Linked DNA regions of Kineosporia succinea. The protein of the gene in region 1 interacts with the protein of each later gene in a pairwise test. Links are inferred from orthologs where the notes say so. Each region holds a gene or a part of one and is shown on either strand. Other genes may lie near its edges.

Evidence for each region.
Region 2: the proteins of J2S57_RS14875 (region 1) and J2S57_RS06250 interact in binary tests that used the Escherichia coli proteins (3 or more experiments, as listed by UniProt). The link is inferred for Kineosporia succinea from one-to-one orthologs.

What each region holds. Positions count from the first base shown.
Region 1 is NZ_JAUSQZ010000001.1:3,377,927-3,389,586, forward strand. Bases 4,074-6,854 are described here. They hold J2S57_RS14875 (lipid kinase), read left to right. Parts: upstream 4,074-4,882; coding sequence 4,883-5,827; downstream 5,828-6,854. Other genes in these bases: J2S57_RS14870 (ABC-F family ATP-binding cassette domain-containing protein), read left to right, coding at 4,074-4,819; sthA (Si-specific NAD(P)(+) transhydrogenase), read right to left, coding at 5,892-6,854. Outside these bases: tRNA pseudouridine(38-40) synthase TruA, read left to right, coding at 1-402; J2S57_RS14860 (ExeM/NucH family extracellular endonuclease), read left to right, coding at 575-2,464; J2S57_RS14865 (DUF5709 domain-containing protein), read left to right, coding at 2,594-3,079; more of J2S57_RS14870, read left to right, coding at 3,128-4,073; more of sthA, read right to left, coding at 6,855-7,307; rplM (50S ribosomal protein L13), read left to right, coding at 7,604-8,047; rpsI (30S ribosomal protein S9), read left to right, coding at 8,085-8,591; glmM (phosphoglucosamine mutase), read left to right, coding at 8,915-10,261; J2S57_RS14900 (hypothetical protein), read right to left, coding at 10,357-11,660. UniProt on the Escherichia coli protein: In vitro phosphorylates phosphatidylglycerol but not diacylglycerol; the in vivo substrate is unknown.
Region 2 is NZ_JAUSQZ010000001.1:1,383,394-1,398,931, reverse strand. What follows is about bases 1-2,818. They hold J2S57_RS06250 (citrate synthase), read left to right. Parts: upstream 1-670; coding sequence 671-1,966; downstream 1,967-2,818. Other genes in these bases: J2S57_RS06245 (hypothetical protein), read right to left, coding at 2,032-2,818; dapC (succinyldiaminopimelate transaminase), read left to right, coding at 1-592. Also shown: more of J2S57_RS06245, read right to left, coding at 2,819-2,889; dapD (2,3,4,5-tetrahydropyridine-2,6-dicarboxylate N-succinyltransferase), read right to left, coding at 3,450-4,478; dapE (succinyl-diaminopimelate desuccinylase), read left to right, coding at 4,576-5,685; J2S57_RS06230 (hypothetical protein), read right to left, coding at 5,690-6,142; J2S57_RS06225 (GGDEF domain-containing protein), read right to left, coding at 6,713-10,603; J2S57_RS06220 (LOG family protein), read left to right, coding at 10,772-11,566; J2S57_RS06215 (LOG family protein), read left to right, coding at 11,642-12,235; folP (dihydropteroate synthase), read left to right, coding at 12,304-13,128; J2S57_RS06205 (glucosyl-3-phosphoglycerate synthase), read left to right, coding at 13,125-14,087; J2S57_RS06200 (DivIVA domain-containing protein), read left to right, coding at 14,260-15,051; J2S57_RS06195 (SRPBCC family protein), read left to right, coding at 15,065-15,538.

The DNA.
Region 1 (11,660 bases):
CGGCGCCCTCTCGATGCCTCGGCCATGTCCGAGGCCGCGGGGCGGCTGGTCGGGCTGAAGGACTTCGCGGCGTTCTGCAAGCACCGCGAGGGGGCGACGACGATCCGGACGCTGCTGCGGTACGAGTGGCGGCGCACTCCGGAAGGGCTGCTGGAGGCCACCGTGCTGGCGGACGCGTTCTGCCACTCGATGGTGCGTGCGCTGGTCGGGGCGGTGCTGCCGGTGGGGGAGGGGCGCAAGTCCGTGGAGTGGCCGGCCGAGGTGCTGACGGGGCGCCGTCGGGATCCGCACGTGGCCGTGGTGGCGCCGCACGGGCTGGTGCTGGAGGAGGTCGGGTACCCGGCGGACTCCGAGCTGGCCGGGCGGGCGCGGGAGTCACGCGCGGTGCGGACGCTGCCGTAGCACGCTGCGGCGGGGCGGCCTCGTACCGGCATCGGTGACAACCTCCGGCGGGACTCGAGCGTGCCCGGGTGGGTGGGCCCTGCCCGGAGGCCGAGGTGAAGGCCCGACCGCTTGCCCCTACGTCATGTTCCGTTCACACCAATCAAACCGATCGCGCCTAGGCTGCCTGACCGTGACGACGACGAGGCGTACCTACGCGACGGGGGCCGTGGTTCTCACCGCGGCGACGACACTCACCGGCCTGGGCCTGGTGGCCCCTTCAACGGCTCAGGCGGCCCGGACGGCAGAAGCAGCCTGTACCGGCACCACCACCGCCATCGGCAAGGTCCAGGGCAGCGGCGACACCGCGGCGATCACCGGCACGGTCACCGTGCGCGGTGTCGTGGTCAGCGACAACGAGGGCTCCTCGCCCACGCTGCAGGGTTTCTTCGTGCAGGACGCGGGCGACAGGGACAGGGCCACGTCCGACGGCATCTTCGTCTACGCCCCCGGCCAGAACCAGGTGAAGGTCGGCGACGAGGTCCAGGTCACCGGCAACGCCGCGGAGTACCAGGGGCAGACCCAGGTCACCTCCACCGCCGTCGAGCTGTGCGGCACCGGCAGGTCGGTCAGGCCGACCACCGTGAAGCTGCCCCTCACGAGCGGGAACAGCCTCGAGCGCTACGAGGGCATGCTCGTCCGCCTGCCGCAGAACCTGACCGTGACCGAGCACTACCTGCTGGGCCGCTTCGGCCAGGTCACGGTCTCGTCCAGGGGCCGGCTGACGCAGCCGACCAACGTCTACGCCGCCGCCGACCCGCGCCGCGCGAAGCTGCAGGCCGAGAACGACCTGAACCAGCTGATCATCGACGACGCCCTGAACAACCAGAACGCCGACCCGATCGTCTTCGGCCGCGACGGCAAGCCGCTCAGCGCGAGCAACACCCTGCGCACCGGCGACACCGTGAAGAACGCGACCGGTGTGCTCACATACACCTGGGCGGGTAACGCCGCGAGCCCCAACGCCTGGCGCCTGCGCCCGGTCGGTGCGCTGAACGGGCAGGCGAACTTCAAGGCGGCCAACGCGCGTCCGAAGTCCAGCAGGGTCAAGGGCGACGTCACCGTGGCCAGCAGCAACGTGCTGAACTACTTCAACACCTTCACGGGCTGCACCTACGGTGTGGGTGGCGCGGCCGCCGACTGCCGCGGCGCCGAGAACGCGACCGAGTTCGAGCGCCAGACCGCCAAGGAGGTCGCGGCGCTGAAGAGCCTCGACGCCGACGTGGTCGGGCTGATGGAGATCGAGAACGACGGCTACGGCGCGGACAGCGCGATCGCGGCCCTCACCGACGCGCTGAACGCGGCTACGAAGCCGGGCACCTACGCGTACATCGACGCGGATCAGGCCACCGGCGTCACGAACGTGGCCGGTGACGACGCGATCAAGGTCGGCATGCTCTACCGGCCGGCGAAGGTCACGCCGGTGAGGACGCTGGTGGCCGACGACGACCTGTTCGAGCGGCACCCGCTCTCGGTGACCTTCAAGGACAGGAAGAACGCCAGGGTCAGCGTGGTCGTGAACCACTTCAAGTCGAAGGGCTGCGACGGCGCGACCGGGGCCGACGCCGACCAGAACGACGGCCAGAGCTGCTGGAACGCCCACCGCACGGAGCAGGCCACCGAGCTGGCCACGTGGATCGACTCGACCGTGGTCAAGACCGCCGGCGACAGGGACGTGCTGGTCATCGGTGACCTGAACAGCTACGCCAAGGAAGACCCGATCCAGGCCCTGGCCCGGAGCGGCTACGTCGACATGATCGACAAGGAGATCGGCAGTGAGCAGGCGTACTCGTACGTCTTCGACGGCCAGTCCGGCTACCTCGACCAGGCCCTGGCCAGCTCCTCGCTGAAGAGCCAGGTCAAGGACGTGCAGGACGTGCACATCAACGCCGACGAGCCCTCGGTGCTCGACTACAACACCAATTTCAAGTCGGCCGGCCAGATCACCTCGCTGTACGCGCCCGACCGCTTCCGCACCTCCGACCACGACCCGGTGCTGATCGGGCTGGACCTGCGCAAGTAGGGCCACCACGACCCTGATGGTGGACGTTCCGGTCGAGGTGACCGGGACGTCCACCATTGTGCGGGGTTGCATGAAAACCCGGACGCTCACGAATGGCGGGCGAACGCGGACAGTGCCAATCTCGCCTGCATGAGCAATTCGACCTTTGAGCCCGGCGACTCGGACGAGGTCTACCAGCCCGGTGACGACGGGGCGGACGACACGTACGACCTCGACCAGGCGTTCGGTGACGACGACGTCGACGGCACGGTGTTCGACGCCGGCTACTCGCCGCCCGAGAAGCCGCGGGGGATGACCCGGTTCGGCACCACCGAGCAGGAGGAGCTGGAGGGCGAGAGTCTCGACCAGCGTCTCGCACAGGAGGAGCCCGACCCCAACTTGGCCTCCGACCTCGAGGCGTCGCCCACCGACGAGAACGTCGACTCGGTGGACAACAACCGGGTCGAGGACGAGGACCTCTCGTACGCCGAGGTCGGTGGCGAGCGCGCCGGCCGGCTGGTCGACCCGGACGAGGGTCTCGGCTCCGACGAGGAGAAAGACCTGATCGGGTCGGACGTCGGCATCGACCAGGGGGCCGCGAGCGCCGAAGAGGCAGCGGTCCACGTGATCGACTGATTCTTTAATCAGGAGCATGGGGGCGCCGGTACCGGGCACACTGGCCGGGTGTCCGGTATCGACGTCAACCAGGTCTCCTTCACGCTCCCCGACGGGCGCCCGCTGCTCGACGAGGTCACCTTCAAGGTGCCCGAGGGGGCGGTCGCGGCCCTGATCGGCCCGAACGGCACGGGCAAGACCACCCTGCTGCGCATCCTGGCCGGTGACGCGGCCGCGCAGTCCGGGGCGGCCGTGGTGACCGGCTCGCTCGGCGTGATGCGCCAGTTCATCGGCAGCGTCCGTGACGACACGACGGTGCGCGACCTGCTCGTCTCGGTCGCCCCCGCGCCGGTGCGCAAGGCCGGCCGGGCTCTGGAGAAGTCCGAGCTGGCGATGATGGAGCACGACGACGAGCCCACCCAGATGGCTTACGCGCAGGCCCTTTCCGACTGGGCCGACGCCGGTGGCTACGAGGCCGAGACGGCCTGGGACGTGTGCACGGTCGCGGCGCTCGGGATGCCGTTCGAGAAGGCCCAGTTCCGCAACGCGAACACCCTCTCCGGCGGTGAGCAGAAGCGGCTGGTGCTCGAGACCCTGCTGCGCGGCACCGACGACGTGCTGCTGCTCGACGAGCCCGACAACTACCTCGACGTGCCCGGCAAGCGCTGGCTCGAGCAGCAGCTGGCCCAGACCCGGAAGACGGTTCTGCTGGTCAGCCACGACCGGGAGCTGCTCTCGCACGCGGCCACCCGCATCGTCACGCTGGAGCCGCACGCGGCCGGCGCCAACGCCTGGATCCACGGCGGCGGGTTCGGCACCTACGGCCAGGCCCGCACCGACCGCAACTCCCGCCTCGAGGAGCTGCGGCGGCGCTGGGACGAGGAGCACGCCAAGCTCAAGGCGCTCGTGCTGATGCTGAAGACCAAGTCCACGTTCATGGACTCGATGGCCGCGCAGTACCACGCGGCCCAGACCCGCCTGGCCAAGTTCGAGGAGGCGGGCCCGCCCGAGCTCGTCGCCAACGAGCAGAACGTGACCATGCGGCTCACCGGTGGGCGCACCGGCAAGCGCGCCGTGGTGGCCGAGGACCTCGAGCTGACCGGGCTGATGAAACCGTTCAGCACCGAGCTGTGGTTCGGCGACCGGGTGGCGGTGCTGGGCTCGAACGGTTCCGGCAAGTCGCACTTCCTGCGGCTGCTGGCGGCCGGGGGCAGTGACCCGGACGTGGAGCACCAGCCGGTCGAAGACGGGCCGCTGGCCAGCCCGGGCGCGGTGGAGCACTCGGGCCAGGTCAGGCTGGGGGCGCGGGTGCGGCCGGGCTGGTTCGCGCAGACCCACCAGCACCCGGAGCTGCTCGGCCGGACGCTGCTCGACATCCTGCACCGCGGTGACGGGCACCGGTCCGGCCTGCCCCGCGACGCGGCCAGCAAGGTGCTCGACCGGTACGAGCTCAACACCCAGGCCGAGCAGCGCTTCGAGTCGCTGTCCGGCGGGCAGCAGGCCCGGTTCCAGATCCTGCTCCTGGAGCTCTCAGGCGCCACGCTGCTGCTGCTCGACGAGCCCACCGACAACCTGGACCTGCACTCGGCCGAAGCGCTGGAGAAGGGCCTGGGGGCCTTCGAGGGCACGGTGGTGGCGGTGACCCACGACCGCTGGTTCGCCCGGGAGTTCGACCGGTTCCTGGTGTTCGGCTCGGACGGCCGGGTGTACGAGTCGGACGAACCCGTCTGGGACGAGACCCGGGTGCAGCGCGCTCGCTGAAGTTGCCGCTGTCCTCAGCGTGCTCTCACGGAACGTTCAGCTGACGCCCGTAGTTTGATCACCGTGATCGAGTCCCCGGCCGTCCTCATCGTCAACTCGGCGTCGCGTCGTGGGCAGGAGAACTTCTCCGCCGCCCGCGACCGGCTCGGCGAGCTCGGCGTGGAGCTGATGGCCGCCCATGCCGTCGAAGACCCGAGCACCCTGCCGCGTCTGGTGGGTGACACCATCCGGGCCGGTGCGCGCACCATCGTGCTGGGCGGGGGCGACGGCACCGTGAGTTCGGTGGCGCCGCAGCTGTGCAACACCGGGGTGGTGCTCGGGCTGCTGCCCACCGGCACCGCCAACGACCTGGCGCGCACCCTCGGCCTGCCCACCGACATGGACGGGGCCTGCCAGAACGTGGCCCGGGGCAAGGTGGTCGACGTCGACCTGGGCGTGGTCGGCGACGACCGTTTTCTCAACGTCAGCTCGATCGGCCTGGCCGTGGGCGTCACCGAGCAGCTCAACCCGAAACTCAAGAAGCGGCTCGGGGCGCTGGCCTACCCGATCGCGGCGGTGAAGGCCTACCGCCGGTTCCGGACCTTCTCGGCCACCCTCGAGTTCCCCGACGGCGACCATCCCGACGTCGAGCTCGACGACCTGCTGCAGCTGGCCGTGGCCAACGGCCGGTTCTACGGCGGGGGAGCGGTGGTCGCGCCGGGCGCCGGCATCGACGACCACCTGCTCGACGTCTACGCGATCCCGCGGGGCACGCCGCGTCAGCGCTGGCAGGTGGCGCGGCATTTCGTCAGCGGGGTCTTCACCGAGAGCGACCACGTCTACCACGTCACCACGCGCAACGTCCGGGTCAGCACGGCTCCCGGGCAGGCGATCAACGTCGACGGCGAGCTGTCGGCGCACACGCCCGAGACGTTCGGGGTGATCGAGGGCGGGCTGCGGGTGATCGTGCCCGAAGACGCGTCGGTCGGGGTCGCCGACATCGGTGCGCGGGAGCGCGCACGGCACTGAGAAGCCAACCGCTGCAACGGTGCACGTGGTGGTCGGGTCGACCACCACGTCCACCGTCGTGGGCTCAGGCGAAGAACCGCTCGACCGCCCGGATCTTGTTGACGGCGTCGAGGGCGGCCACCTTGTAGGCCTCGGACAGCGTGGGGTAGTTGAACACCGTGTCGACCAGGTGGTCCACCGTGCCCTCGCAGGTCATGATCGCCTGGCCGAGGTGCACCAGCTCGGTCGCCTGCGACCCGAACACGTGCACCCCCAGCAGCTTTCGGGTGCCGGTGCTGACCAGCAGCTTGAGCATGCCGTAGGAGTCACCGGCGATCTGGCCCCGGGCCAGCTCGCGGTAGCGCGAGATGCCGACCTCGTAGGGCACCGACGACGAGGTCAGGTCGTCCTCGGTCCAGCCGCAGTAGCTGATCTCCGGGATCGTGTAGATGCCGATGGGCTGCATGCTGATCAGGCTGTTCACCGGCTCCGAGAAGGCGTGGTAGGCCGCCAGCCGGCCCTGTTCCATCGAGGTCGCGGCCAGCGCCGGGAAACCGATCACGTCGCCCACCGCGTAGATGTGCTCGACGCTCGTGCGGTAGTGGTCGTCGACCGTGATGCGGCCCCGGTTGTCGGCCTCCAGCCCGGCCGCGGGCAGGTCCAGCGCCTCGGTGGCCCCCTGCCGCCCGGCCGAGTACATCACCGCGTCGGCCGGGATCTTCTTGCCCGAGACCAGGTGCGTCACGGTGCCCCTGGCGTTGTGCTCGACCGAGGCCACCTTCTCGCCGAACCGGAACGTCACCGACAGGTCGCGCAGGTGGAACTTCAGCGACTCCACGATCTCGTCGTCGCAGAAACCGAGCATGCGGTCGTTCTGCTCGACTACGGTGACCTTGCAGCCGACGGCCGCGAACATCGACGCGTACTCGATGCCGATCACCCCGGCGCCGACCACCACCATCGAGCGCGGCAGCACGTCGAGGTGCAGGATCCCGTCGGAGTCGATGACCTTCTTGCCGTCGAACTCGACCGTGGCGGGCCGGGCCGGCGTGGTGCCGGTGGCGATCACGACGAACTCCGCGGTGACCGACCGGGCCCCGGCCGGGCCGCCCTCGACCAGCACGGTGTGCGCGTCGGTGAAGCGGCCGGTGCCGTGCAGCAGGTCGACCGCGTTGCGGTTGAGCTGACTGCGGATGACCTCGATCTCGCGCCCGATCACGTGCTGGGTGCGGGCCAGCAGGTCTTCCAGGGTGATGTCCTGCTTCACCCGGTAGTTCTGGCCGTACATGTCGCGCTGGTAGGTGCCCGTGAGATACAGCACGGCCTCGCGCAGCGTCTTCGACGGGATCGTGCCGGTGTTGATGCACACCCCGCCGACCATGTCGCCGCGTTCCACCACGGCCGCGCGTCGGCCCAGCTTGGCCGCGGCGATCGCGGCCTTCTGCCCTCCCGGCCCGGAGCCGATGACCAGCAGGTCGTAGTCGTACTGCTGCTCCGCCATGATGTTTCTCCCCGTGTTCATGTGCCGGCGGGTGGTTCATCGGCGGCTGTCACGTGATGGTTGAAGCACGGCCGGGCCCTCGTGGGCGCCGCGCGGCGCGACTCCGCGTTTTGACCCTCCGGAAGCCGCCCGGTAATGTGTTTTCTCGTTGTGTGACCCGTCCGTCATGTCGAGCCTAGTTGGTGCGTGGCACGTCGGGTGCGGAGCAGCGACCATCCGGAAACCTGGATCGGCGTGCTGTCCGTGGCACATGAAAATGTCGACCCGAATGCTCTGATCAGAACGAGGCTGCGACCGTGCGTACGTTTACCCCCAAGCCCGGTGACATCGAGCGCCGCTGGCACGTCATTGACGCGTCCGACGTCGTGCTCGGCCGGCTCGCTACGCAGGCAGCTGTACTCCTGCGGGGCAAGCACAAGCCGACCTTCGCTCCTCACGTCGACACCGGCGACTTCGTCATCATCATCAATGCCGACAAGGTCGCCCTGACCGGCAACAAGCGCGAGCAGAAGAAGGCCTACCGCCACTCGGGTTACCCGGGCGGTCTCCGCTCGGTCACCTACACCGAGCTGCTGGACAAGAACCCCCAGCGCGCCGTCGAGAAGGCCGTCCGCGGCATGCTGCCGAAGAACTCCCTCGGCCGCGAGGTGCTCGGCAAGCTCAAGGTCTACGCCGGCCCGGAGCACCCCCACGCCGCGCAGCAGCCCGTCCCCTTCGAGATCACCCAGATCGCGCAGTAGTTCTGCGATCCCCCAGACAAGCGCACCAAGGAGAACCGTGACCGAGTCCACCACCGACGTGGCTGTCGACGCCGTCGACGACGAATTCGAAGAAGACGCGCCGAGCAGCTACACCAGCTCCACGCCGGCGGTCAAGGGTGGCGGCTCGAGCATCACCGCCCCCGGCTCGGCCACCGGCCGTCGCAAGGAGGCCGTGGCGCGCGTCCGCCTCGTGCCCGGCACCGGCCTCTGGAAGATCAACGGCCGCACCATCGAGGACTACTTCCCGAACAAGGTGCACCAGCAGCTGGTCAACGAGCCCTTCCGGGTCACCGAGACCGAGGGCCGCTTCGACGTCATCGCCCGCCTCCACGGCGGCGGCTCGTCCGGCCAGGCCGGCGCCCTGCGTCTCGGCGTCGCCCGGTCGCTGAACGAGATCGACGAAGAGGCCAACCGCCCGGCCATGAAGAAGGCCGGCTTCATGACTCGTGACCCGCGGGCCAAGGAGCGCAAGAAGGCTGGTCTCAAGAAGGCGCGTAAGGCTCCTCAGTACAGCAAGCGCTGATCTTTCTGCTTCGGCAGACATCAGTTGCAGCACGCACGGCCCCGGGGTTCTCTGGCTCCGGGGCCGTCGTGCGTTTCGGCCGTCCGCGTGTCCCGGGGATCGTGTGTCCCGGCATCGTGCGTCTCGGGGCGGGGCGCTCCGGTGCCCGTTCCCGGCGGCTGGTTCCGGCGGCGGGTTCCCGGCGGGGGGACGGCCCGGTGACCCGGGCGGGTGAACGTGAACGGCCCGGGCGGTGCAGCGCCCGGACCTGCGTGATTTGGCGTACCACTGCCCCGGGGGCATGGTGCGCGTAGGCTTTTGACATTCCCGCTAGGAGGAACTCGTTGGCGCGACTATTCGGCACGGACGGCGTCCGGGGGCTGGCCAATCGCGACCTGACCGCCGAGCTCGCCCTCGACCTCTCGGTCGCGGCGGCGCACGTTCTCGGTGAAGTGGTTCAGGGGCGCAGGCCCAGAGCAGTGGTCGGGCGTGACCCGAGAGCCTCGGGCGAGTTCCTGTCCGCCGCCGTGATGGCCGGTCTGGCCAGCGCGGGGGTCGACGTGGAAGACGCGGGCGTGGTGCCGACCCCGGCCGTCGCGTTCCTGGTCGACGACTCCCGGGCCGACCTCGGGGTGGTGCTGTCGGCGTCGCACAACCCGATGCCCGACAACGGCATCAAGTTCTTCGCCGCCGGTGGCTACAAGCTGCCCGACGAGGTGGAAGACCAGATCGAGCGCCGCATGAAAGAGCCCTGGGCCCGCCCCACGGGCGCCGCGGTGGGTCGCACCCGCCGCCTGGCCAAGGCCGGCGACAGCTACGTCAAGCACCTGGTCGAGACGCTCCCGTGCCGGCTCGACGGGCTCAAGGTCGTGCTCGACTGCGCCCACGGCGCGGCCAGTGAGGTCTCCCCGCGCGCCTTCCGCGAGGCCGGCGCCGAGGTCGTCGTGATCGGGGCCGAGCCCGACGGGCTCAACATCAACGACGACTACGGCTCCACCCACCTCGAGCACCTGCGCGCGGCCGTGCTCGAGCACGGCGCTGACGTCGGCATCGCGCACGACGGTGACGCCGACCGCTGCCTGGCGATCGACCACCTCGGTCACGACGTCGACGGCGACCAGATCATGGCCGTGCTGGCCTTGGCGTTCGCCGACCGTGGGGTGCTGGCCCACAAGACGCTCGTCACCACCGTGATGAGCAACCTGGGGCTGCGCCTGGCGATGGAGCGCGAGGGCGTCCGCGTGGTGCAGACCGCGGTGGGCGACCGGTACGTGCTGGAAGAGATGCGCGCGAGCGGTTATTCGCTCGGCGGCGAGCAGTCCGGGCACGTGGTGATGCTCGACCACAGCACCACCGGCGACGGCGTGCTCACCGGCCTGCACATCCTGGCCCGCATGGCCCAGACCGGTAAGCCCCTCGCCGAGCTGGCCGCGGTGATGGAGCGCCTGCCGCAGGTGCTGGTGAACGTGAAGGGCGTGGACAAGAACCGCTGCCACGAAGACGCCGAGCTGCAGGCCGCCGTGGCCGAGGCCGAGGCCCGGCTGGGCGACACCGGCCGCGTGCTGCTGCGCCCGTCCGGCACCGAGGCCCTGGTGCGCGTCATGGTCGAGGCCAAGGAGGCCGGGCAGGCCCGGTCCGAGGCCGAGGGGCTGGCCTCGGTGGTGCGGTCCCGGCTCGCGCTCGAGGTCTGAGAGCACATACGAAAAGGGCGGTTCCCCACGGGGAACCGCCCTTTCGGTGTTTCCGGGGCACCGCGTCCCCTCCTGCGCGCGGTGCCCCGGACGTCTTACGGAATGACCGACCGGCCGTCGTCCTTGGTGCTACCGGCCTCGGACGTGAACGTGGTCTCCTCACCGGCGGCCGGCACCTGCTGCTGGATCACGGTGCCGTCGGCCGCGAGGGCGGCCACCGGGGCCTCCGGCCTGGTGTAGTTGCCCTCGTCGTCGTAGTCGCTCTCGGAGTTGGGCACGGTCACGTCGATCACGGCCAGCCGGTTCTTCACCGCGGCGGTCTTCTCGCCCACCCGGACCCGGGTGGCTCCGGCCGGGGCGATCACCAGGTAGCGGTGGGTGGTTCCGTTGTCGATCCACACGCTGGCCATCGCGTCGTCGTCACCGGCGGCCGAGGTCACCATGTAACCCTGACGGGTCACGTCGTAAGGGGTTTCGTCGTCCTCGACGGGATCGATCTCCGCCGGCTGGTGCTCGCTGAAGCCGGCGACGTAGATGCCGCCGGGAGAGCGCAGCAGGGTTGCGGCGGCCTTGCTCTGGGCCCCGGACGGGACGACCGCGGCCCAGATCGGCACCTGCGCGCCGGTCGGGCGGTTGCCGCCCAGACTGCCGCCCAGGTAGTCGAGCTCACCCGGATCGGTGCCGGGAACGGCCACCGCCGCGAGGTCGAATCCCGGGGACCGGCTCATCGCGGAGCCTCCGGTCAGGACACCCCCGACCGTGACCTCGGCGTCGAACATCCGGAACTCGTCCTCGTCGACCGAACCCGCCCAGGTGCCTCCACCGACGGCCGGCACGTCGCGGCGGGTGGTGGTGATCTTCGGGTGGGTGCCCTCGACGCCGAAGGTGCGGGCCCTGGCGATGCGCGGGGTGTCGGCGCCGGGGGCGGAGACGACCACGACGGCCTTCCGGCTGTCCCGCGACTCACCCGGGGCGGAGAACAGGCTCATCGGGTCGTGCGGCACCTGGTTCGGCTCGAGGGGCAGACCGCTGGTGCTCACCGGCTCCATGCCCGAGACCGGCGCCCCCACCGGGCCCAGCCAGATGTCGCGGCCCCAGAAGGTCTTTCCCTTCTTGTCACGGGAGTAGAGCAGCACCGCGAAACGGGCCCGGTCTTCGATGTCACCGGCGGCCACGACGTGCACGTCGGCGGCGTCGACCTTCTCGCGGTCGGCCGCCAGCTTCTCCCGCAGGCCGGTCAGCCAGGCCCCGTCGTCGGCCAGAGAGCCGGCGGTCGAGGCCGGGTACCCGGCCTGCGCGAGGGTGCTCGGCTCGACGGTCGGGGTGGGGCTCACGGTGGGGGTGGGCCTGCTCGGGACGCTCTGGTCGGCCCGGTTCATCGCGTTGCCGCCCAGAACCG
Region 2 (15,538 bases), 2.0 Mb from region 1 along the record:
CGTGGTGGCTTCCGACGAGTGCTACGCCGAGCTCGGCTGGGACGGCGTCGAGGTGCCGAGCATCCTCGACCCGCGCGTGTGTGGCGACTCGCACGAGGGCTTGCTGGCGGTCTACTCCACCAGCAAGCAGTCCAACCTGGCGGGCTACCGCGCGGCCTTCGTGGCCGGGGATCCCGTTCTGGTGCGCCGCATTCTGGAGATCCGCAAGCACGCCGGGATGATCGTCCCCTGGCCCGTGCAGGAGGCCCTGCGGGTCGCCCTGAACGACGACGAGCACGTCGCCGTGCAGCGTGAGCGGTACCGCCGTCGGCGTGAACTCATGCGCGAGTGGCTCACCGGTGAGGGCTTCAAGATCGATCACTCGCAGGCCGGGCTGTACTTCTGGGCCACCCGCGACGAACCCTGCTGGGACACCGTCGAAGACCTCGCCGCCCGTGGGGTCCTCGTCACACCGGGAGATTTCTACGGCCCGGCGGGCGCCCGCCACGTGCGCATCGCCATGACCGTCAGTGATGAAAGAGTGGCGCAACTCGCTAGCCGCGCAGCTGGTCCGGATGGCTCACTCGGATCAACGAGGGGTAACTTGCGTTAAGGCCGTGTGTCCCCGGCGAACCCGCCGGGGCACAGGTCCGTAGACCCTGGACCCAGACACCAGCGTGGGAGCGTCTTCATGTCCGACGGATCCGAACAGATCACCCTGAACTACCCGGGCGGCGAACTCGACCTGGGGGTGACCCGGGCCACCGAGGGCGGCTCCGGGGTGAGTGTCGCATCGCTCCTGTCCACGACCGGCTACGTCACGCTCGACCCGGGCTTCACCAACACCGCGTCCTGCACGTCGGCCATCACGTACATCGACGGCGATCAGGGCATCCTGCGCTACCGGGGTTACCCGATCGCCGAGCTGGCCGGGAAGTCCTCCTTCATCGAGGTCAGCTACCTGCTGATCTACGGCGAGCTGCCGACCCCGTCGCAGCTCGAGGACTTCACCCACCGGATTCAGCGGCACACGCTGCTGCACGAGGACTTCAAGCGGTTCTTCGACGGTTTCCCGCGCGACGCGCACCCGATGCCGGTGCTCTCGGCCGCGGTGTCGGCGCTGGGCACGTTCTATCCCGACAGCACGAGCATCCGCGACCACGAGCAGATCGAGCTCGCCACGGTGCGGCTGCTGGCCAAGCTGCCGACGATCGCGGCCTACGCCTACAAGAAGTCGGTCGGTCAGCCGTTCCTCTACCCGGACAACTCGCTCGACCTGGTGGAGAACTTCCTGCGGATGACGTTCGGCTTCCCGGCGGAGCCCTACGACGTCGACCCGGTGCTCGCGAAAGCCCTTGACCTGCTGTTCATTCTGCACGCCGACCACGAGCAGAACTGTTCGACGTCGACCGTGCGGCTGGTCGGCTCCGGCCAGGCCAACCTGTTCGCCTCGGTCTCGGCCGGCATCCACGCACTGTCCGGCCCGCTGCACGGCGGCGCCAACTCGGCCGTGCTGGAGATGCTCGAAGAGATCCAGCGTTCGCCCGACGGCCCCGACACCTTCATGAACAAGGTGAAGAACAAGGAGGGCGGCGTCCGGCTGATGGGCTTCGGGCACCGCGTGTACAAGAACTACGACCCGCGCGCGGCGATCATCAAGAAGACCGCCGACGACATCCTGCGCGGGCTCGGCGTGAACGACCCGCTGCTCGAGATCGCGCTGCGGCTCGAGGAGATCGCGCTCAACGACGACTACTTCATCGAGCGCAAGCTGTACCCGAACGTGGACTTCTACACGGGCCTCATCTACAAGGCGATGGGCTTCCCGACCAAGATGTTCACGGTGCTGTTCGCCCTCGGCCGGCTGCCCGGCTGGATTGCGCAGTGGCGCGAGATGATGGAAGACAAGCAGACCAAGATCGGCCGTCCGCGGCAGATCTACATCGGCGCCACGGAGCGTCCGTACCTGGGGATCAGCGAGCGCTGACGTACGTGAAAAGGGCCCGGTGATCTGCGTGATCACCGGGCCTTCGGTTCAGCACCGGGTTCGGCTCAGTACACCGTGATGGTCACGTCGCGGGTGCCCAGGCCGGTGTCGGTCTCCACCCACCCGTCGCCGGACTCGGCCCGGCTCCAGGTGTAGCCGTTGAGGGCGACCCGCTTGACGCCGAGTTCCTTGGCCCGGGCCACGGCCCAGGAGCCGAGGGCCCAGGCGTGCCGGTTCTCGGCGGCCTTGGGCACGGTGTAGGTCAGGCCGGTGCCGGCGGCGTCGACGTCGGGCTTGCTGCGGCCGAGCTCCTCGCCGGCGGCTTCACGCACGGCAGCGGCTCTTTCGGTGAATCCGCTCGACCCCGGCTCCTGCGCGGTGAGCGTGTCGTCTTCCTTCACCACGCAGTTCCAGCCGCCGGGGGAGTAACCGGCCAGCGGCGACACGATCATCCGGGCCTCCGGCTCGTGGTCGGCGTAGGCCTCCGGGTAGGCCGAGCGCTGCACCTTCTGCGCGGCCTCGGTGATGGTGATGTCGTCGAGGCTGTCGATCTTGGCCAGGGCGTCGTAGAAGGCGTTGGCCGAGTAGATCGGGTCGAGGATCTCCTCGCGCGTGCCCCAGCCCTGTGAGGGGCGCTGCTGGAACAGCCCCACCGAGTCGCGGTCGCCGTAGGTGATGTTGCGGAGCTTGGACTCCTGGATGGCGGTGGCCACGCCGATCGTGGCCGCCCGCACCGGGAACTCGCGCTTCTCGGCGATGCCGGTGATGATCGCGGCGTTGTTGGCCTGGTCGAGTTCCAGGGTGGTGCGGTCGCCGTTGCTGAACTCGCCGGTGCAGATCTGCCGGATCGCGATCGGCCCGACGGCGCCCTTCAGCCACACCCAGGCCCCGCCGACGGCGATGCCCGCGGTCAGCAGGATCACGGTCAGCCCGATGAGCAGCCCTCGAAAGGGGCTCTTGCGACGTTTTTTCGGATGGACGACGTGGTTGCGTCGGTCGGTCGCGATCGGTCGGGTGCGACCCGGGTCGGTGGGCTTGCGGGATCCCCCGGACGGCCGGTTCGCGCCGCCCGTCGGCCTTTTCGGCCGGGGCGTGCCTGCGCGGGGCCCTCCGGCGGGCATCGGCCGGGTCGGGTCGGCGGGGGTCACGTCGTGGTCGCCTTCCGGGAAAGACGCGGCGCCGGAACCGGATCCGGGTGCGGTGTCGTCCGGATGGCGGGCGTGCGGAGGTGCGCCGAACGTGTCGTCCGCGTCGTCCTGGTGCCTCGTGCCGTACTCGGGTTCCGCGCCGTACTCGGGTTCCGCGCCGGGCCCGGGTGCCGCGGCGCGGCCGGTGCCGGTCGTGCGGTGCCTGTCGGAGATGTGCTTGCCCTCCCTCTGTGCGTGATCATGCGCGGCCCACCCCTGCGCCCGGGCCGGAGCCGGGGGCGATGTCGGGTGAAACGCGCATGATCACGGAAAAGTTCGGCTCAGGCCGGTTGCGGTCAGTTCGCGTGCAGGGCGGCGTTCAGCTCGAACGAGAACGAGCCCCCGGTGCGGGCCAGTGCCTCGACCGCGCCGGTGGTCGAGTTGCGGCGGAACAGCAGGCCGTTCGCGCCCGAGAGCTGCAGCGCCTTGACCGTTTTCGGGTTCTCCTGGCTGGCCCCCGCGAACTCGCCGCTGCCCGGGTCGGACAGCAGGAGCAGCTTGGTGCCGGCGGTCAGGTAGAGCCCGGCCTCGACGATGCAGTCGTCGCCCAGTGCGATGCCCAGACCGGCGTTGGCACCGAGCAGGCAGCGCTCGCCGATCGACACGATCTCCTTGCCGCCGCCCGAGAGCGTGCCCATGATCGACGAGCCGCCGCCGATGTCGGAGCCGTCACCGACCACGACACCCTGCGAGATGCGTCCCTCGACCATCGAGTGGCCGATCGTGCCCGCGTTGAAGTTCACGAAGCCCTCGTGCATGACCGTGGTGCCCTCGGCCAGGTGGGCGCCCAGGCGCACCCGGCTGGCGTCGGCGATGCGCACGCCGGTGGGCAGCACGTAGTCGGTCATCCGCGGGAACTTGTCCACCCCGGTCACCTCGACCCGGGTGTTCGGCCCGCCGCCGGCCCGGATGCGCAGGCGGGTGGCCTCGAAGTCCTCGGCCGCGCAGGGGCCGTGGTTGGTCCACACCACATTCGGCAGGGCTCCGAAGATGCCGCTCAGGTTGATCGTGTTCGGGCGCACGAGGCGGTGCGAGAGCAGGTGCAGGCGCAGGTACGCGTCGGGCGTGTCCTTGGGCTCCGCGTCCAGGTCGATGACGGTGCGCACCACGTGCAGCCGGACCTTGCGGTGCGGGTCGGTGCCCTCGAGCGACGCCAGGTCGGCGGGCACGGCGTAGGGGGAGTCCTCGGGGGCCTCGCCGAGCTGCGGCGCGGGGTACCAGGTGTCCAGCACGACGCCCGCCTCGGTGCTGCTGGCCAGGCCATAACCCCAGGCCAGGCGGGGGCTGGAAGCGGTCGTGGGGGACGTGGAACTCACCTCGGTCATGGGCTGCATCCTACGGGTGGCAGCCATGGCCCCCGACCTCCTCGTCCGCCCCTGGCACCGCCCGGTCCCCGGGGCGGTGCCGGGTAGGCTCCGGCGCATGACTTCCGCGACCCCCGGCCCGGACCTGACCGACCCCGCCCCGGACGTCGCGAAGCTCGACCTGACCGGCAGCGTGGCGGACCTGACCCGCGCCCTGTGCGACATCCCCTCGGTGAGCGGTGACGAGCAGGCGATCGCCGACGCCGTCGAGGCCGCGCTGCGCGAGGTGGCGCACCTCGAGGTGATCCGCGACGGCAACTGCGTCGTCGCCCGCACCCAGCTGGGCCGCGCCGAGCGGGTCGTGATCGCGGGGCACATCGACACCGTGCCGATCGCCGGCAACCTGCCCACCCGCACCCTCGACGGCGTCATCCACGGCCGCGGCACCGTCGACATGAAGGGCGGGGTGGCGGTCGCCCTGAACCTGGCCGCCGGGGTGCCCGAGCCGACGCGTGACGTCACCTACGTCTTCTACGACTGCGAGGAGATCGAGGCCGTGCGCAACGGCCTGGGCCGTCTCTCGCGGGAGCGTCCCGAGCTGCTGCAGGCCGACTTCGCGGTGCTCGGGGAGCCGACCTCGGCCGTGGTCGAGGGTGGGTGCCAGGGCACGATGCGCGTCGAGGTCACCACCACCGGCACCGCCGCCCACTCCGCCCGGTCGTGGATGGGCTCGAACGCGATCCACCACGCGGGGGCGGTGCTCGACGTGCTGAACGGTTACCGGGCGCGGCAGATCGAGGTCGACGGGCTCGTCTACCGCGAGGGCCTCAACGCTGTCGGCATCTCCGGCGGCATCGCGGGCAACGTCATCCCCGACCGCTGCTCGGTGCTGGTCAACTACCGCTTCGCCCCCGACAAGTCGCTCGCCGAGGCCGAGGCGCACCTGCGGGAGCTGTTCGGGGCCTGGGAGGTCACCGTCACCGACGCCTCCCCGGCGGCCCGCCCGGGCCTGAACGCGCCCGTCGCAGCCCATTTCGTGGCCGCGGTGGGCGGCACGCCGGGCCCGAAGTACGGCTGGACCGACGTGGCCCTGTTCTCCGGCCTGGGCATCCCGGCCGTCAACTTCGGCCCGGGCAACCCCTCGCTCGCGCACAAGGACGACGAGCACTGCCCGGAGAGCGACCTGACGACCTGCCTGGACGCGCTGCGGCGGTACCTCACCGGCTGATCGCTCAGGCGACCGCGAACAGGTGGTCGACGATCGGGTCGGGCACCGCGTAGGAGTTGGCCCCGTCGATGGTCAGGCAGGTGGTGGTGCCCTGCATGAACCACACCACGTCGTCGAACTCGAACGGCACCACCGGCCGGATCAGCCAGTGCTTGAACGATTCCCGGTGCATGACGGCGAGAGTGCGGTTGCCGTACCAGAGGGTGACCGTGTCGATGCGCACGACCACCTCGATGGTGCCGACCCGCCAGCCGCGGCTGTCGGTGAGGTCGAACTCCAGCCGGCCCGTCCACTGCATGGGCGGCTGCTGCTGGATGGGCTGCGAGATCGGGGTGCGCGGTGCCTGACGGTTCAGTGAGGGACGGGACGCCTGGGGTGCGGTGTCCGCGGACCGGTCGTTCGACCGGTCGGGTTTGGAGTCGAGCCGGCTGCCGCTGGTGGTCTGCTGCTCTGTCATCAGGTCTCGATTCCGCCCGTCACCGTCGCCGGCCTCTGAACTGCTCCGCGTAGCCGGAATGGCTCCACCCACCGTCACCGCATCCCCCGCGTTCGTACCGCGCTGTTACGCCGTGCTCACACATAGGCTTAATCAAGAGTGATTAGAGCGCAATATGCCCATTTGCGCACTGGAAGAGTGCAGCAGGCGTTCGCCGAGGAGGGTGGACAGCGAGATCACCGGATGCGGGTGGTTAAGAAGTGAGCCGGATGTGGGTGCGAGAGTCTCTCGGGGCGGTGACGGCTCAAGGGGGGCCGGTCCCGAAATTAAGGGACGCGGCGGTCGCCTCACGCGTCGCCCCCACCTCGGGCGGGCGGCCGGCGTCCCCTCTGCCCGGTCACGTGCGGGATCACCGGCGCGGGCTCGCTTTCCCCGCCGGGGGAGCTGGACGCGGCGGTGACGAAGCGTCCGTGGGCGGGAGGTCTGCTCCCGGGCCGTCGTGTCCCTCGACGGAGACCGGACTCTCACCGGGGCCGCGCCGCGGAGGTGAGGTGGGTGCGTCAGGTGACCGACGCGTCCACGATCAGGTTCCTAGTCGCCCGAACCGCGGTGCCGACGGCGCGCGGACAGGTCGATGATCGCCTGCCGCGACGTGGACGGGCCCGCCTTGTCACGACGGCCGGTGCCGGGCAGACGGCCCTGGTCGGACGCGTCCGGGTCGTCATCGTCGTCGTCCTGCCAGCCGTTCTGGCCGCCCGGGGTGCCCTGGCCCCAGGGGTCGTTCGCGGCGGGGCGCCAGGGCTCCTCGGGGACGTTGCTGTAGGGCGACGGTGACGAGGGCGGCGGCGTGGACGCGGCGGGCGGAGGGGGCGTGGGCGCCGGAGGAGCCGGCGGGTACGCCGGGCTGCTCCCGTAGCCGCCGAACGCGGAGCTGCCCGAGCCGTGGGAACCGCTCGATCCGCCGGAGCTGCCGGAGCCGCCGGAGTACGAATCGCCGGGCGGGTATCCGGAACCGTTGCCGTACGAGGAGTTGGAGTACGACGAGCCCGACGACGGCAGCGGGTCGTTCAGCGGGTCGCTGAGGGCGCGGATCGTCTCGGTCGACGGGCCCAGGTTCGGGTCGGGCCGGTAGATCTGGGCCGCGGTCTCCTGGAACCGGCGGTCGGGGTCGTCACGCGGCGGCTCGGCCGGCGGCGGTGTCAGGTCGGGACGAGGCGCGCCCGGCGTGGTCGGCGCCTCGATCGCGGAGGCCGACGACGGCATCATCCAGCCCCCGGTGGCCGGGCCCTGGGCGGTCGACCAGGTACTGCTGGTGCCCGACGCCGACGCGGCCAGCTTGGCGGCACGCTCGTAGGCCTCCCGGCGGATCTCCTCGGCGGCCCGGCGCACCTCCTCCAGGCGACGGCGCTCGGACTCCTCGTGCGCGGCCTGCTCGCGGGCAGCCTTCTCGGCCTCCTCGCGCTCGGCCCGCTCCCGCACCTCACGCTCACGCCGGGCCGCGGCCGCGCGCTCGCGGGCCTCGTGGATCCGGCGCTCCCGCTCGGCGCGCTGCTTCTCCAGGCGCTCGGCCTCGGCCTTGGCCAGGGCGGCCTGACGCTCCCGCTCCAGGCGCTCCTTCTCGGCCTTCGCCGCCTGGGCGGCCTTCTCGGCGAGGGCGGCCTGCTCGGCGGCGAGCCGCACGGCCTCGAGACGCTCCCGCTCGATCCGCTCGGCCTCGGCCCGGGCCTCGGCCTCCTTGCGCTCCCGCTCGAGCCGTTCGCGTTCCCGGCGCTCGCGTTCCCGGCGCTCGGCCTCGGCCTTGGCGCGGGCCTCGGCGGCCTCGCGCTCCCGGCGGGCCCGCTCCTCGCGTTCCTGACGTTCACGTTCACGGCGTTCGGCCTCGACGCGCTCGCGTTCGATCCGCGCGGCCTCCTGGCGCTCACGCTCGCGACGTTCGGCCTCGACGCGCTCGCGTTCGATCCGCGCGGCCTCCTGGCGCTCACGCTCGCGACGTTCCGCCTCGACGCGCTCGCGACGTTCGGCCTCGAGACGTGCGCGTTCGCGCTCGACACGCTCCCGCTCCAAGCGTTCCGCCTCTACCCGCAGGCGCTCGGCCTCGAGACGCTCCCGCTCCACACGCTCGGCCTCGGCCCGGGCGAACGCCTCCTGGCGCTCCCGCTCGCGGCGTTCGGCCTCGGCGCGGGCCTCGGCCTCGCGGCGTTCCCGCTCGACCTGCTCGGCCAGCTGCCGGGCCTCCGCCTCGACGCGCTCGCGCTCTTCCTTCTCGCGGAGCTCACGTTCCTGGGCCTGCCGGGCCTGTTCGGCCTGTCGGGCTTGCTCAGCCTGCCGGGCCTGCTCAGCCTGCCGGGCCTGCTCAGCCTGCCGGGCTTGTTCGGCCTGCCGGGCCTGCTCGGCCTGTCGAGTCTGTTCGGCCTGCCGGGCCGAGGCCGCGGCGGCCGCGGCATCGGCGGGGTGCCCCACCGGGACCCCGTTGACGGGAGAGGCGGCCTCGGCGTCCCGGGCGGCCCGGCGCGACCGGCGGCTGCCCGCCCGGGGCGTGCCGGCCCCGGCCGGGCTCGCGTCCGACGGGGTACCGCTGCCGTGCCGGCTCTCACCGGAAGACGTTGCCGGACCGGCGGTCTCGGCCGGCGACGGGTTGATCGCGGCGGAGAGCCGCAGATCGGTGCCGTTCACCGGGGTGCTCGGGCGGGCCGCGTTCTCGTCGAGACCGGGATCGGTCGCCCGGCGGCCACCGTTGAGCACCTGCGGCACCGACGGCCCGGAACCGGGACGGCTGTGCGGCCCGACCACCTCGGCCCCCAGCGTGCGGTGCGTGGGCGTGGGCGGCATCGAGACCGCGGCCACGTCGTCGGTGTCGTCGTCCCATCCGGTGCTGATCGGGCCGGTGTAGAGCGAGCGCACCTCGGCGTCGCCCGGGCGCTCACGCTTGGCCGCCATCAGGCGCTCGTCGGCGCGGCGGAAGAGCTTCTCGGCGTCGGCGTCGGGACGCCGGCCGGACAGCGACCAGACCGCGGCGCAGCCGGTCGTGATCGTCACCTCGAGACCGTCGGCCAGCTCGTTCCAGGGCCGCGCGTCGACCGCCACCCGCATGCGCTCGGCGACCTGGTTGGCCTCCTCGTCGCCGGTGCCGGGCAGCAGCACCACGAACTCGTCGCCGCCGTACCGCAGCAGCTGGTCGTCGGTGCGCAGCTGCAGGCTCAGGCTGGCGGCGACCCGGCGCAGCACCTCGTCGGCCACGACGTGGGTGAAGCGGTCGTTGATCTCCTTGAAGTGGTCGACGTCGACCAGGATCAGCGCGAGCGGCAGCGAACCGAAGCGCAGCAGCTGCCGCAGCTCCTCGTCGAGGGCGCGGCGGTTGCCCACCCCGGTCAGCTGGTCGGTGCGGCTCTCGGTGCGCAGCGCCTGGTGCTCCAGGGCCTGGCGCGCGGTGTCGGCGACCAGGTCCATGCCGCGCCAGCCGAGCCGCACCAGCAGCTCGGTCATGCGCTGCAGCACCGGCACGACCTCGCCGTTGGCGTAGGTCTCGAGCCAGAGGCGCTCACGGGTGCGGCAGACCTCGAGCACCAGGTTGGGCAGCGTGGCGGGCGGGGCGATCGCGGCGTCGTCGAGGCTGCGGGCGGTGGCCAGCGAACCGACCAGCGCGTGGGCGCGCATCGCGGCCAGCGACACGATCTGCCGCTCGGCGGCGGGCAGGTCGCCGACCGTGCCGAAGGCGTCGGGCCCGAGCAGGCGCAGGGCCTCCGACGGACGGCCGCGGTAGGCGGCCGCCAAGGCACGCACCCCGTTGGCGCCGCGACGCAGGGTGCCGGGCACCTCGTCCTCGGGCAGGTTGTCGACCTTGGCGGCCAGCTCGACCGCGCGGCTCATGAGTTCTTGCTGCGGGTCCTGCGCACCGCCGGCCAGCGGCTCCATCGCGCGGGCGGCGAGCTCGGTGGCCCAGGTGGCCCAGTGCTCGGCCCGGTCGAGGGTGCCGCGTGAGGACACCGTGTGCTCGATGCGGGTGCGCACCTCGTCGGCCCGGTCCTGCAGGCGCAACCCGGCGTAGACCACGGCCAGCCCGTTGAGCAGGCGGTAGCCGCCCTCGCCGGTGAGGTCGTCGCCCGCCAGCGCGGCATCGGCCTTGGCCAGGTCGGCGGTGGCCCCGCCGATGTCGCCGGAGTCGACGCGGAACTGGGCCCGGGCGGCGCAGGCGATCGCGGCCCACAGGCCGGCCTGGCGCTCGTGGGCGGCGCGTTCCAGCACGTCACAGGCGGCGATGGCGGTCTGGTGCCCACCGCCGAGGCGCCGCAGCAGAACCGCGCGGCCGTACAGGGCCAGCAGGAGCGTCTCGTCGTCGGCGGTCTGGGCCAGACTCGGGATCAGCGCTTCGAGTCGCCGAAGAGCGAGATCAGCGCGCCCGTACCGGCCCTCGACGACGAGCTTCTCGACGTCCGCCAGTGGAGACACGCCGTCCCGGGTCAACTCCTCCGGCAGACCGCGCACGTGCCGCACACTATCCGGGTTTGAGCTCACGGCTCGAGTGGACTGGGCCGGAATTTCCCGGTGTTGGGCTCAGCGTCACCAGTCCTGACGATTCGTGACGGCCGAGACGGGTGATGTCGGTGGTGTTCGGCTAGGACAGGGGCCCGGTCAGCGCCTACCTTCAGGTCGATGAGCACGCGAACGAACGGCACGAGCCCCTTGATGGGCAAGGACGAGCACACCTCGGGCTCGACCACACTCCGTGGCGACCTGGTGCCGGAGTCCACGACCGACCAGAGGCTGCTCGACGGCCGCGGCGCGAGCGACTGGGTGCACACCGACCCCTGGCGCGTGATGCGTATCCAGGCCGAGTTCGTCGAGGGCTTCGGGGCCCTGGCCGAGCTGGGCCCGGCGATCAGCGTCTTCGGCTCGGCCCGCACCCAGCCCTCGCACCCCGACTACGCGCTCGCCCAGGAGGTCGGCGGGGCGCTGGTCCGCTCCGGCTTCGCGGTGATCACGGGCGGGGGCCCGGGCGCGATGGCCGGCGCCAACCAGGGCGCGCACGAGGCCGGCGGGGTGTCGGTCGGGCTGGGCATCGAGCTGCCGTTCGAGCAGGGCCTGAACCCGTGGGTGAACCTGGGCGTGAACTTCCGCTACTTCTTCGCCCGCAAGACCATGTTCGTCAAGTACGCCCAGGGATTCATCGTGCTGCCCGGTGGGTTCGGCACCTTCGACGAGCTGTTCGAGGCGCTCGTGCTGGTGCAGACCCAGAAGGTCACCTCGTTCCCGATCGTGCTGCTGGGCACCGACTACTGGCAGGGCCTGAAGAACTGGCTGGCCGGCCCGGTGCTCGAGCGCGGCATGATCAAGGAGGCCGATCTCGACCTGCTCACGATCACCGACGACGTGGAGAAGGCGGTGGCCCTGATGTCCGCGGCGCGCGCCGAGCACGCGGCCGCCCCGGCGCCGGGTGCGGGGGCCTGAACGCCCGAACCCCCGAACACGCCGCCGCACCGGTCCCGGGCGCGCCCGCCCGAAGCAGCGGGTGACAATGGCCCGGTGGCCCGGATCTGTGTTTTCTGCGCGTCGTCCCTGAGGATCGATCCCCGGTACGTCGAACTCGCCGCCGAGGTCGGGGCCGCGATCGCGTCCCGGGGCCACGACCTGGTCTCGGGGGGTGGGTCGGTGTCGATGATGGGCGCGGTGGCCCAGGCCGTGCGGGACGGGGGCCGGCACACCATCGGCGTGATCCCGCAGGCGCTCCTCGACCGCGAGGTCGCCGACCACGACTCGGACGAGCTCGTCGTCACGCCCGACATGCGCAGCCGCAAGGCCCGCATGGACTCCGAGGCCGACGCCTTCCTCACCCTGCCCGGCGGCATCGGCACGCTCGAGGAGCTGACCGAGGTGTGGACCGCCGCGACCCTCGGCATGCACGCCAAGCCGGTCGTGGTGCTCGACCCGACCGGGGTGTTCGGGCCGCTGCGCGAGCTGATCGGTTCGCTGACGGCGGCCGGGTTCCTCTCCGACGAGGCCGCCGGCGCACTGGTGTGGACGGCGTCCGTCGACGAGGCCCTGACCGCGATCGAGACCGGGCTCGGCTCCTCGCGCACCACACCCACCCTGACCGACCAGGTGGAGTCCGCCCCGTGACCGTCCCCGCTCCCTCCGCCCGGCTCCGGCTCGGTGGCCGGGACTTCGCGTCCGGGGTCCCGGTGATCATGGCGGTGATCAACCGCACGCCCGACTCGTTCTACGCGGCGAACCGGATGATCGACAACGACCAGGCCGCCGAGGCGGTGGCCCGCGCCGCCGACGAGGGGGCCGACATCGTCGACATCGGCGGGGTCAAGGCCGGGCCGGGCACCGAGGTCGACACCGCCGAGGAACTGCGCCGCGTGGTCCCTTTCATCGGCAAGATCCGGGCGTCCCACCCGGATCTCCTGATCAGCGTGGACACCTGGCGGGCCGAGGTGGCCCGCGAGGCCTGCGCCGCGGGGGCCGACCTGATCAACGACACCTGGGCCGGGCACGATCCGGAGCTGCCCGCGATCGCCGCGGAAACCGGCACCGGGCTGGTCATCTCGCACACCGGTGGAGCCGTGCCGCGTACGCGTCCCCACCGCATCTCCTACGGCACCGGGCCCGAGGGCGTGGTGGACGACGTGCTGGCCGGGTTGGGTGCGAGCGCCCGGCGGGCGATGGACGCGGGGGTGCCGGGGGAGTCGCTGCTGCTCGACCCGACCCACGACTTCGGCAAGAACACCTGGCACGGGCTGGCCCTGCTGCGCCGGTCCGAGGACCTGGTCGCGCTCGGGCACCCGGTGCTGATGTCGTTGTCCCGCAAGGATTTCGTCGGGGAGACCCTCGACCTGCCGGTGGACGAGCGGCTCGAGGGCACGCTGGCGGCCACCGCGGTCGCGGCCTGGTGCGGGGCCAAGGTGTTCCGGGTGCACGACGTCGCGGCGTCGCGACGGGCGGTCGACATGGTGGCGAGCATCCGGGGTGAACGGCCGCCGGCCCGTGCGGTGCGGGGGCTGGCGTGAGCGAGGTCTCCGGTTCCGGCCTTTCGGGTCCGGGCCCCTCCGGTCTCTCGGACGAGGTCGCTTCCTGGTTCGCGCGGCGCACCTGGCAGCCGGTGCCCTGGTCGCCGGCGGAACTGCTGGCGCTGAAGGGCTCCACCACGGTCAGCGTGGTGCTGCCTGCGCTGAACGAGGAGGAGACGGTCGCGGGCGTGGTGTCCGCGGTGCGGGCGGCCGGTGACCTGGTCGACGAGGTCGTGGTGATGGACGGTGGCTGCACCGACCGCACGGTCCTGCGCGCCCTCGAGGCGGGGGCCCGCGTGGTGGCGCTCGACGAGGTGCTGCCCGGCCTGCCGCCGCTGCCCGGCAAGGGCGAGGTGCTGTGGCGCTCGCTCGCGGCGACCAAGGGCGACGTGATCGTGTTCGTCGACGCGGACCTGGTCGAGGTCGGTCCGGAGGTGGTCACCGGTCTGCTCGGGCCGCTGCTCACCGAGCCGGACGTGCAGCTGGTCAAGGGTTTCTACCGGCGTCCGCTGCGGCTGGCGAACACCGAGCAGCGCAGCGGGGGCGGCCGGGTCACCGAGCTGATGGCGCGTCCGCTGCTGGCCCGCTTCGCGCCGAGGCTGTCCGGGGTGGTGCAGCCGCTGGGCGGTGAGTACGCCGCCCGCCGCGACCTCCTCACCCGCCTGCCCTTCGCCGGCGGGTACGGCGTGGAGATCGCCTTGCTGATGGACACCCTGCGGATCGCCGGACTGGACGCGATCGCCCAGGTCGACCTCGGCGTCCGCAAGCACCGCAACCGTGACCTGGCCGATCTGGGGGTGATGGCCTCGGAGATCCTCGCGGTGGTGCTCGACCGCGCGGGGGTGGACGAGGCGGTCACCCCCGTCGACCTGGTCCAGTTCCAGGAGGGGACGCCGGGGGGCTGGCATCCGGTGGTGCGCCGGGTGGAGCGCACGGGTCGGGGACCGGTGCGGCGCTGACCCCTGCGGCCTGGCCTGGGCCGTTGGTGTCGGTGCGGGGCTGGGGGACGGTCGGGTCGCCGGCCCTTGGACGGTCGGTTCCGGTCGGTTCCGGTCGGCTTCAGGCGGCGGCGGATGTGCGTCGGCTGTGCGGAATGCGAAACTGTCGGTGCCGCGTGGGACGATTCTCTTCGTGACCTTGCTGATGGTGCTGCTGACCCTCGCCGTGGTCGCCGGGGTGATCGCGGTCGCCACCGGCCTCGTCCGGGGTGGCCTCGACGAGCCCGCCCAGACCGTCCCGGCCCGGGGCCTGCCCGCCGAGGGTGTCACCGGCCGCGATGTCGCCTCGCTGCGTTTCGTGCAGGGCTTTCGCGGCTACCGGATGGACCAGGTGGACGCCGCCCTCGACACCCTCGCCGTGGAGGTCGACCGCCTGCGGGCCCAGGTCGCCCAGGAGAAGGCCGCCCGGGTGCGGCTGTCCCGTGGTGCTGCCGGTGCTCCCGGTGCTGCGTCGCCGGCCGGCGAGGGCGCCGAGCCGGTTGCCGGTCCGGGCGGTGCTGGTCCGGGTGGAGCTGGTCCGAGCTCGGCGGAGCCGGGGGCGACCGGTTCGGTCGAGGCGCCGGGCACCGGAGCGGGCCCGACCCCGGGCGCCGGGTCGTTCGAGCGGCCCAGTCCCGCGGTCCCGGATGCCTCGGGTGCTCCCCGCACCGATCAGACTCCCTCTGCGGCAATGGGTTCGGTCGCGGCCGACCCTCTGGCCGACCCGCTGACTGACCCGCTGACTGACCCGCTGACTGACCCGCTGACTGACCCGCTGACCGACCCGCTGACCGACCCGCTGACCGACCCGCTGCCGGCGGCGCTCTCCGACCCCCCGACCGGCCCGATCACGCGCTCCCTGAAACGCCCGCGCCGCCGGGCCGAGGCCGACCCCGGAGCCCCCGGAGCCGGTGGGTCCAGGCCCGGTTCCGACGAGCGCCCCTGATGGTGACGCGCTGATGGCGACGTTCCGGGTGGAGGTGCCGATCGCGGCCCCCGTGCCGCTGGTCTGGGCGCGGCTCACCGACTGGCCGGCCCACGCACAGCTGGCGCCGTTGACCCGCATCCGGGTGGTCGGGTCCGGAGACGTGCCCGGTTCGGGCTTCGTCGCGCGCACCGGGGTCGGTCCGCTGGCCTTCGACGACCCGATGCAGATCGAGCACTTCGAGCCGCCCGGCCCCGTCCGGCCGCAGGGCCGCTTCCGGGTGCGCAAGACCGGCCGTCTCCTCAAGGGCTGGGTCGAGGCCGAGGTGCGTCCCGACGAGGTCCCCGCCGGGGGCACCGGGCCGGGCGGCGGATCCCTCCTCGTCTGGACCGAGGAGATCCGGGTGGTACCGGAGTCGCTCACGCGGTTCGCCGGTCCGCTGATCGGCGCGGCGGCCCGGCTCGGCTACGGCTCGGCCCTGCGCCGGCTCGGCCGCGACATCGAAGGA